One region of the Paenibacillus amylolyticus genome, then DNA from elsewhere that is predicted to be linked to it. Evidence: riboswitches for the same ligand, from Rfam matches in the RefSeq annotation. Region 1 holds a riboswitch; the other holds the start of a gene.
The links. A riboswitch is a leader RNA that binds a small molecule or an ion and turns the genes downstream of it on or off. The one in region 1 is predicted to bind cyclic di-AMP.

Region 1 (5,176 bases):
AACGTTCTCTGCATTACCACAGAAGATACAAGCAGGCTCGTATTTTTTCAACATGATGCGCTCGCCGTCAACGTAGATTTCCAGAGCATCTTTTTCACCAATACCGAGCGTACGGCGCAATTCAATTGGAATAACTACCCGTCCCAGTTCGTCCACTTTTCTTACAATACCTGTTGATTTCATCATTATAATCAGTGCTCCTCTCAGCTAACTATCTTTGTCATTATTCGACATTATTTTATGTTTTATGATACTCATCATACCAACGATTCCCAAATCAGTCAACCTTAAAATTAGCTTAAAATTAAGGCTGTTTTTCACAAGGTTACTGGTGGTAAGGGATTGGAAGCCATTTTTCGCATTTAAACCTCAATGTCAGCTTTGTCGATTTGGAAAACGACAAAACTACTTCATTCGACAAAGTTCGTCATATGGTGTCGAATCTTAGGTGAATCGCAGAGCTCAAAGCGTTAATATAAAAGAAATTAAAGGAGTGAGTCGACATGGAACAACGTTTAACGGAAGAGAAAGTATTCAAAGATCCGGTACATAATTATATCCACGTGCAAGATCCGGTTATATGGCAGTTAATTAACACCCCGGAATTTCAGCGTTTACGCCGGATTCGTCAACTGGGTACTTCTTACCTTACCTTTCACGGAGCAGAGCATAGTCGGTTCTCACATTCACTAGGTGTTTATGAGATCACACGCAAGATCATCTCTCAATTTGAAAGAAGTCATTATTCGGATTGGCCGAAGGAAGAAAAGATTGTAGCTCTGTGTGCAGCTCTACTTCATGATCTCGGGCATGGGCCATTCTCTCACTCCATCGAGGAAGCTTTTGACATGAATCACGAAGATTGGACTTGTCGCATTATTACAGGTGATACCGAAGTAGGGGCGATCTTAAGACGGTATGCTCCTGATTTTCCTGAGAAAGTAGCGTCTGTCATTCAAAAAACGTATGAAAAGCCGATTGTGGTGAACTTGGTGACCAGTCCGCTTGATGCAGACCGAATGGATTATTTGCTCAGGGATGCCTATTTTACAGGTGTAAATTACGGCACGATTGACCTTGATCGTATCCTTCGGATGCTACGTCCTTATCATGGGCGGATTGTAGTCAAGGAGTCAGGCATGCATGCTGTGGAGGATTACCTAATGTCTCGGTATCAGATGTATTGGCAGATTTACTTCCATCCGGTAACTCGTAGTTCTGAAATTATATTGCGGCAAATATTCAAGCGAGCGAAAACACTCCTACAACATGGTTTTCAATTCCGCTTCATGATTGATCCACTCCCTCAATTATTTGAAGGAGAATTATCCGTGGATGAATATTTGCAGTTGGATGAAGCATTAATTCAGACGGCATTTACGCAGTGGCGCAAGGAGGACGATACTGTTCTGAGTGAGTTATGCGAACGTTTTATGGATCGCAAGTTATATAAGTATGTAGAGCTTGAACAGGTCGACTTGACAATGATGGAAGAGATTCGGGAAGCTTTTGTACAGGCTGGCCTCGATCCCGAATATGATCTTGAAATTGATTTTCCTTCGGATAATCCGTATGATGTGTTTCGTCCGGATGAATCCACAGATAAGCAGATTCTTCTTCTGGATCGACAGGACAATTTACGTGAGTTGTCAGAAGTATCTGACATTGTCCGTTCCATCAGTGGGCTTCACCGAGGGAAACATCATTTGTATTACCCGCAAAACAAGGTGGATGCGATTATTCACGAATTACCGTCACATATACGCCCCTATTTCTTGTAATCATGTGGGTATAATCCGATGAAGAATTTCGATATCAAAACACTTTCTAAAAGAGCTATTTTCCATGATACAGTAATCTGCTTTAATGGGGAGTATATGTAGATCGACATAATTTTGTAAATGCAAGCAGGCAGAATGAGCACAATTAGCAATATATAGATCAGAATATCCGTATATCTTCTATATATTGTAGTTGTGAAGAAACAAACGTAATGATGTAATACACAGATTACCCAAAATGTTTTATGTATGAGTCATTGAATTATTGAATTTTACAAATTGGATTTTGAAAAAAAAAGATAGTCGTTATTTCGACATGAAGGGAGATACAGACATGATGCTGTTCGACACACATACACATCTGGATGCACCACAATTCGACGAGGACCGCGAGGACATGATTCAGCGTGCTGTGGATGCAGGAGTTGGTCGCATGATCAACATTGGCTTTAACCGGGAGACAATTCCAACCACAATGAAACTCGCTGAAACATATGACTTTATATATGCAGCTGTAGGGTGGCATCCTGTAGATGCGATCACAATGCAGGAGGGCGATTTGGAGTGGATTGCATCTTTATGCAAGCATGAAAAAGTGGTTGCGATCGGTGAGATTGGATTGGATTATCACTGGGATACTTCACCAAAAGAAATACAGCATCGCGTATTACGACAACAAATTGCTTTGGCGCGTGAAGTGAACATGCCAATTGTCATCCATAATCGGGATGCGCATGAGGATATCATAAGAATTTTGCGTGAAGAGAAGGCGGGTGAAGTTGGTGGTGTGATGCACTCGTTCTCGGGCAGCTGGGAAACAGCAAAAAGTTGCCTCGATATGGGCTTCCATCTCTCCTTCGGAGGACCGATCACATTCAAAAATGCAAAGCAACCCAAAGAGGTGCTGGAGAAGGTTCCTATGGACCGGTTTTTCATTGAAACAGATGCTCCATATTTGACACCGCACCCTTATCGTGGGAAGCGAAATGAGACAGCGCATGTACGTCTGGTTGCAGAGGCAGCTGCGGAAATTAAAGGCATTTCGGTGGAGGAAATTGCTGCAATAACAACCAAAAATGCCATGGAACGATTTGGGATTCGTTAAAAAAACGAGCAAATGAGGTGAAAAAGGCAGGTAAGCGGAGGTAATTTGCCCTTTGATCCAAATAAATCAAGAATATTACAATATTTTAACCAAATATTCAGAAAAACGTACTTGATCAACGCTTTACAACATGCATCAAAACAGGATATCATCTTTTCAGTGAATTGTTGTGCGGAAAATTGGACAGATGTTCGGGGGATGAACAAAGGGACACTTTCCGATGAAACAACATTACTTTCATGAATCAGTCTCGCTGAGTCTCCGTTAACGGAGAGCGGGGGAACCAATAGGGCTTAAACATCGGTGTATTTGGCCGATGCGCAACGTTCGCTGACCCAAAAGCAGCGAAGGGAACTGCGAAGCCGTATTTGATTTCTTCTTTGGGTCTCGGGGTGAATTCAAGGGCGTCCGCCATGAGCGGGTGACCCAAGATAGGGCGGCTCTCTTTCGCCCGAACCCGACAGCTAACCTCGCAAGCGGAAAAAGAGAGGCAACCTCGTGCATGAATTTCCGATATTCAGAATCATTCGGAAGCCACGAAAGAGTTCCTCTTACACTCTTTCTTTGGCTTTTTTGTTTTTGAATAAAAGAAATATTGTCATCATACGGTAGGTATTCAGGAGGATGACATCATGTTGCGAAGATTGATTCATGGTGCAGAACCGGATTATGTTGGTCCAATCTGTGTTCTGTAGAAAATTTGGTATAGTCACGTCAAAGACATCATGCATTACTTTAGACGGCGAGGCTATGAAGGAGGACGGAGAAGTGGGCACATTCCAACCAGAAGAGACCCATGAGTCACGATCATCCAGTAAGTCTTTCGCGTTGCGGTGGAAGCATGAGAACATGCGTCAAATGGCATTGATCGCGATTTTCTCAATTGCGCTTACAATCATGATCTTGTTAGTCGTTTACGGTCAGGCCGGGAAACAAATTTCGCTGGTTATTGATGGCAAAGCTCAGGTGGTAGAGACTCGTACAGGAATGCTTCAGGAAATGCTGGAGGAGCAGTCGATCACAGTCAGCCCTCACGATAAGGTATCCATGTCCATGAATGGGGCGATTACAGATGGAGACCGAATCGTTATTGAGCGGGCCGTTCCAGTTAACATTACGGCAGACGGAGACACCAAGACTCTGTATACAACCGATTCATCGGTAGAAGATGCAATTCAAAAATCAGGTATTCAAGTTGAAAGTAATGATAAAGTGTATCCGGCGCTTGGAACTGCTATCAAAGCGGAGATGAAGATCCGTGTAGTGCGCGTAACAAAGCGTACAGTGGATGTAGAGCAACCGATCGCTTACAAAGTCATTAAAACGGCTGACCCTAGCTTGTACAAAGGTGATAACCGTGTCGTTGTGAACGGCAAAGAAGGCACAATTGTACAGCATATCGAAAAGGTATTTCAGGATGGAGAATTGGTCTCCAAAAAAATGGTCGGCAAATCTGTCGCTAATAATCGTGTAGATAAAGTGATCGCTGTCGGCACCAAAGCAAAACCGGTCGTGAAAGAACCTGAGATTCAGACCGTATCGGCTCAAACTTCAACAACCAAAAAGGCTACAACAACGAACTCGAAGAAAACATCTGCCTCGGGCAGCAAAGTGATTACCGTATCCGGGACTTCTTTTAAATACTCCAAAGTACTTAAAAATGTATCCATGACTGCCTACTCTTCCGAAGAGCCTGGCATTGGAACTAAAACAGCTTCCGGTACTCGTGTAACGGAAGGACGCACCATTGCGGTTGATCCCAAAGTCATTCCAATTGGCTGGTGGGTATATATCGAAGGTCTGGGATTCCGTCGTGCGGAAGATACAGGCGGTGCCATTAAAGGCAACAAAATTGATGTGTATTATGACAGTGTGAAGCATGCCCTGAATTTTGGACGTAAGAAAGGCAAGACGGTCTACGTGATCGGTCCGGTGAAGCCGGAAGCGAACTAAAATCGTTTTACTTTGAAATGGGAATGCTATAAAATAGTTGCATGAATGATTCATGCGGAATATGCGGCGGAGGAGTCTGAATTCAGTCTCCCCCGCCGTTTGGCAGAGAAGAGGATATTCCTCTTCTTTTTGCGTTAGAAAGGAAGAAATGGAACATGATAAAAGAAGTCATTGTGGTGGAAGGCCGTGACGATACGGTAGCTATCCGTCGGGCCGTGGAGGCCGATACCATAGAAACAGGTGGATCAGCTATCAACCAACGCATTCTGAAGCGGATTGCGCTTGCTCAGGAGAGACGGGGAGTCATTATACTGACAGATCCGGATCATGCTGGCGA
Region 2 (5,176 bases), 2.3 Mb from region 1:
AAATTATCGAGCGTTCCGGTGCGGAACTCGTCGGATTCGGCGTTGTGGTCGAGAAAAGTTTTCAGGCGGGGGCACGCACGATTCGTGAACAGGGTATTCCGGTGGAAGCCTTGGTACGCATTCGTTCCCTGAACGATGGAACAGTACAATTTGACGATAACGAAATGTGACATTTTAAAGGAATAGGGCCTATTTTTTGAACTATGCCTTTGCATGACCGCCGATTTCATTTATAATGGGGTTATGTTAGGGAGAGGAGGCAACACCATGGGGAACCAACCGGCAACAGAACAATTTTTTAATGATAAGCTGGCGGAATCGAAAGTTCATTTTGAACGTGCCCTGGATTGTAAACATACGGAATTCGATGACCTTTATCCCTATATGATTGAACATCCTCAATTTTTCTGGTACAAACGCTATGTTGCCTGGTCAGAATTACTGACGATTGTAGGCTTGTGCGAAGAGTTGTCCTTCTCTTGGAAAGAACAATTTACACCGCATCAAGTGGAGTACCTTGAAGAACGTGTGATGTCCGCCAAAGTGCTTGATTTTTGGTTCGAGAAGAACGACAGCAAAGAGCACGCGCAGCGGTAACTTTCAGTCGGGACATAATTTCGAATGACATGACAGTCCAATACAGTCACGTGAGACCTAAATGACTTTTCATTTAGGTCTCTTTTTGTAAATAAATTTGAAATATAGGAGCCATGAAGATGATTAGTGATACAGAATTGGACGCCCTGCGTCTGTCAGGTGAGAAAGTTAGAGTCGTACGGGACGAGCTGGAATCGAACGACGTGAAGGGCATTGTGGTTGCCTGGGATGGCGAGCAGGTACTTATCCGTCGTCAGAATCGACGTGTCGTTAAGCTGGACCGAGGTTACAGCTATCAGCTGTTCAGCGAGCCGCGCCAGAGTCCACTTAGTGAGTAACAGCTTATAATTATGGCAGAGCCATGAGCGTTAAATGTTTGGAATTACCATGATTTCTTGGCATAATTGGCTCACTCGGGAGAGAAGATAGGTACAGTGAGGAAGATCTGTAACTATAGCCGAGAGGGTGTGCTACAAGCCATGACATTGATGAATGATAAAGTTCATGCCTACAAGGATCAGATTGGAGCATTAAGCGATGTGCTGCCAGGTGTGGTGAAGTCGTATCATGAGTTTACCGGAGAATGCTTCCAACCTGGCGTGATTGATGCGAAGACAAAACAGCTAATTGCACTTGGCATTGGATTATTCGCCAACAATGAGGTATGTACTTTCTACCATGTAGAAGAAGCCCGTGCCAAGGGAGCAACAGATCAGGAGATTATGGAGACCGTAGCCGTGGCTGGAGCTGTTGGTGGAGGACATGCCCTGTCTCAGGGTGCGATGCGAGTGCAGAAGGCGCTGCATTAGTAAGCAATGCAACATACATTTTTAAGTGCAAAAAAGGCATCCGGTTAATAACCGATGCCTTTTTGTATGTGAATCACATTTTACCTAACATTTTATCATACATAAACTGTCCAGTTACCCGACGTGCTGTTACATAACGATCATTGAAGTATGGATTCGATAACTTCGTGATGCTTACACCTTTACTGCTGGAGGCATGAGCGAATTGTCCGCCGCCGATATATACACCTGTATGTGAAATGCCTTTGCCTGTTGTATTAAAGAACACCAGATCACCTGTCCGAACATTGCTCTTGGATACGGGAGTACCTGCTTTGGCTTGCTGCTGCGAAGTACGTGGTAATTCAATGCTGTATTTGTTGAAAAGATATCTCATAAAACCAGAACAGTCGAAGCCGGCTACAGTTGTGCCACCCCATTTGTAAGGAATACCTGTCATGTTGTTCACTACGGAGTTGATACTGCTTGCCTCTGTGCTTGTTGCCCCGGATGTAAATAATACAGCTGCTCCAAAAATGGAGATAATCAGTTTTTTCAAAATCAATGTTCTCCCTTCGATGCCTACGGAGTTAGCTAAGGGTTCGGTAGAAGGTTCCCTATATTTCCTATGTATAAGAATAATTCACCCAAATTGGTTCCCCCGTTTTCAAACATGAAACTCGGCAATGAATAATTAAGTTTTTGTAACTATTTGAAACTATATTGCATAAATGCGTAATTGTCAAACCCATTTAAAACCCTTCGTAATACCTCAATGTTAGCGGAATTAAGGTTTTTATATGAAAGAAGGGATCAAGTTTGGGTATCATTCATGACAAAAACGTCATTATTGGTTCGTTTAAGACGAATTTGGATAAATAAATAGGTTTGTCATGAGTTAAAAGGACTATCCCGTTATGTAGAATTAGAGAGATTATATTCATTAAGTTGCATATATTGACAAAAATCGATTTTTTGCATATTATCTGATTATCCAATCCACATATTGGATGAAAATTGATTTTATTATGCGATAAATACAAATAAAGGAGGTTTGGGGCGTATATCATACGTAAAGTAGAAGTGGAAGATTTATAAAAACGAACATAGGAGAGTGTTACATTTGAAAGCGAAGAAAATAATTACTTTTGTCCTGGCATGTACGATGGTGTTCTCAGTAGTTGGAATGGCAGTTCTCCCTGTAGGGACGGTATCTGCTGCAGATGCGTCGGGTACTACAGCGAGTATTTCTGATATTTTTAAGAACCAGCTGCCGGATGGAGGTTGGAGAAAAGATTATAAACAGACAAGTGGAGAGTGGGCAAAGTCCACGATAGACAACAAGGCTACATACTCAGAAATTAGAAGATTGGCGAAGGAATTTAAAAAGACAAATGATCCGCGTTACTCCACAGCTGCAATCAAAGGAATTAACTTTTTGATCAACATGCAGTATTCAAACGGCGGATGGCCACAAGTTTACCAAAGCTCCGGATACCACAAGCACATCACTTACAATGATGATGCCATGATTAATGTAATGATCATGCTGGATGAAGTAGCAGCACGCAAAGGTGATTTCTCATTTATCGACAGTACACTTGCTAACCGCAGTAAAAATTCAGTTGCCAAAGGTGTGGAGGCGATTCTGAATACACAGGTCGTTTCAGGTGGTAAGCTGACAGCATGGGGACAACAACATGATTCCAGCTCTCTTAAACCAGCGAGCGCAAGAATCTACGAAGTGCCATCGCTGACAGCTGGAGAGAGTGTAACGATTGTTAAATTTCTGAAAACCAGACCTGCTAACGCTAAAATTACCGCATCCATTAAAGGAGCGGAGGCTTGGTTTAACAAAGTGAAAATTACGGGTTACAAGTATGAAAGAGCTAATGGAGATAGTAAAATTATCGCTGATTCCAAAGCTGCACCAATTTGGGCACGCTTCTATGAGATCGGAACGGATAAACCAATCTTTATTGGTCGTGACGGGGTAGTTAAATACAAATTAAGTGATATTGATAAAGAAAGAAGAGGCGGTTATGCATGGTATGGCAACTGGCCTTCCAAGCTGTAATTTGTAGTATGCTTCCGTATTAATGAACCAAACTATTAGCAGCAGTTAAAGGTAAAGCCCGAATCGACATGGACGTCTGATTCGGGCTTTATTGTTATTATTTTCAGTGTTGACATGATAGATTACGCATGATATATTATTTCTTGTCGCCGATATGGATGACGGAGATACAATATGCGGTCGTGGCGGAATTGGCAGACGCGCACGGTTCAGGTCCGTGTGGGCTAACCCCCGTGGAGGTTCGAGTCCTCTCGACCGCATCTAAAAAAAAGACTCCTTAAGCTAACGCTTAAGGAGTCTTTTTTTGCATTTTTTGATATAACACTAACTTTAGTGATGAGTATCCAAGAGGTTAGTGCTTAGCTGCACGTACAGCAAATGTCTTCCATCAGCCATACGGAACGTTTATTGTGCTGCGGTAACATTAACGCTGTCAATATTCGGTCCTTCCGATCCGGTGGTAACCACTTTCAATGTATTGGTCCCCGTGTTCATGGGGACCTGTATTGTTTTTTCAACCCAAGTGGACCAGCTTCCCGTAGCCGGAAAGGGCTCGTTGCTAATGACTTTGGTTCCGTTCACAAAAATGTCGAGGTTCCGAGTGCCGCTTTCCAGCGCATAACGAAACTTTACGTTTTTGGTACCTGTTGTCGTGTTATTAATGCCGTTCCATTGAATGGCCGAACCAGTCATCGCATTGAAGTTAACATACCCGGACCCAGTGTAACCGGTGTAGATTGTTTCAATGGCAGCTTCCGTAAGTGACGTTCCGGTCTCGGCTTCATACGTCGTGCCACTGCCTGTATTCCCGCCGCTATTTCCGCCAGTAACGTTGGCAACAAACGTTGTTACGCTCTGAGGCGGGAGCTGTGCCGTGAAGGCTCCATTGGATACGTTAAGCGAGGTTCCGCTTGCCAGATTTCGACTGCTGTCCGTAATCCATGAGGACACAGTAGAGGCATTACCATTCTGCAGAACGAATTTTTGGCTTGTGGCTGAAGTTCCACGGTTAATTGCCACGACGACGACTTTGTTATCACCTTTATAGGCTGAGACAAATGTGTTTGTATCCGGATTTTTCGTTGCATCGACTCGCAGGTAGCCTGGACGCACGAATTTAGAGAAATGAGCCATATTATACCCGCGTTTGCTTATGGTACCGTCCTCTTTCATCGGACCATACTGTCTGCGGATGTACCACCACACGTAGGCCTGGAAATCACCTTCTACCATGGCATTGTGCATGTGATAGGAAACGTCTAATGCTTCAGGCCAGCGGTCTGCTGAGTTGTTGTCACTGTTTGGAACATACACTTCAGTCATCCACAGTTCTTTACCGGCTCCTTTTTGCTTAAAGAGAGGGTAGGCAAAATTCGAAATCTGGGTTCCATACGTATGTGCTCCCAGAATGTCCATGTTGGCAAGTGCCTGCGGATCATTCAGGATTGGGTCGGATATGTTCTTTAAGTACTGGAAGGATTCAGGCGCCATGACTTTGGTACCTTGAATGGACCCGGCATTTTCTTTCATGAATCGAAGGATCTCTTGTGGAGTCCACCAGGTCCAGTCATGAGCATAATCCGGTTCGTTTTGCACAGAAATGGCATACAGATCTACGCCGTTATTTTTCATGTAGGTTACAAAGTCGTTCAGATGTTGCGCATATGCGGTATATTTGTCGTATTTCAGACGTTTGGCATTTGTGTCCCCATTG

Region 2: it holds a riboswitch for cyclic di-AMP, as region 1 does, so the genes downstream of both, V6668_RS10600 (C40 family peptidase) here and V6668_RS00150 (3D domain-containing protein) in region 1, are expected to answer to the same signal.

The regions. Positions count from the first base shown of each region.
Region 1 covers NZ_CP145892.1:29,766-34,941, forward strand. Annotated here, with positions in the region: gene V6668_RS00135 (AbrB/MazE/SpoVT family DNA-binding domain-containing protein) at 1-186, opposite strand, end outside; gene V6668_RS00140 (HD domain-containing protein) at 504-1,781, shown strand; gene V6668_RS00145 (TatD family hydrolase) at 2,116-2,886, shown strand; cyclic di-AMP (ydaO/yuaA leader) riboswitch at 3,128-3,381, shown strand; gene V6668_RS00150 (3D domain-containing protein) at 3,655-4,839, shown strand; gene rnmV (ribonuclease M5) at 4,995-5,176, shown strand, end outside.
Region 2 covers NZ_CP145892.1:2,329,485-2,334,660, forward strand. Annotated here, with positions in the region: gene V6668_RS10580 (xanthine phosphoribosyltransferase) at 1-170, shown strand, start outside; gene V6668_RS10585 (hypothetical protein) at 268-597, shown strand; gene V6668_RS10590 (hypothetical protein) at 717-935, shown strand; gene V6668_RS10595 (carboxymuconolactone decarboxylase family protein) at 1,077-1,406, shown strand; gene V6668_RS10600 (C40 family peptidase) at 1,480-1,944, opposite strand; cyclic di-AMP (ydaO/yuaA leader) riboswitch at 1,950-2,081, opposite strand; gene pelA (pectate lyase) at 2,500-3,462, shown strand; tRNA gene V6668_RS10610 (tRNA-Leu) at 3,639-3,722, shown strand; gene V6668_RS10615 (carbohydrate-binding protein) at 3,868-5,176, opposite strand, start outside.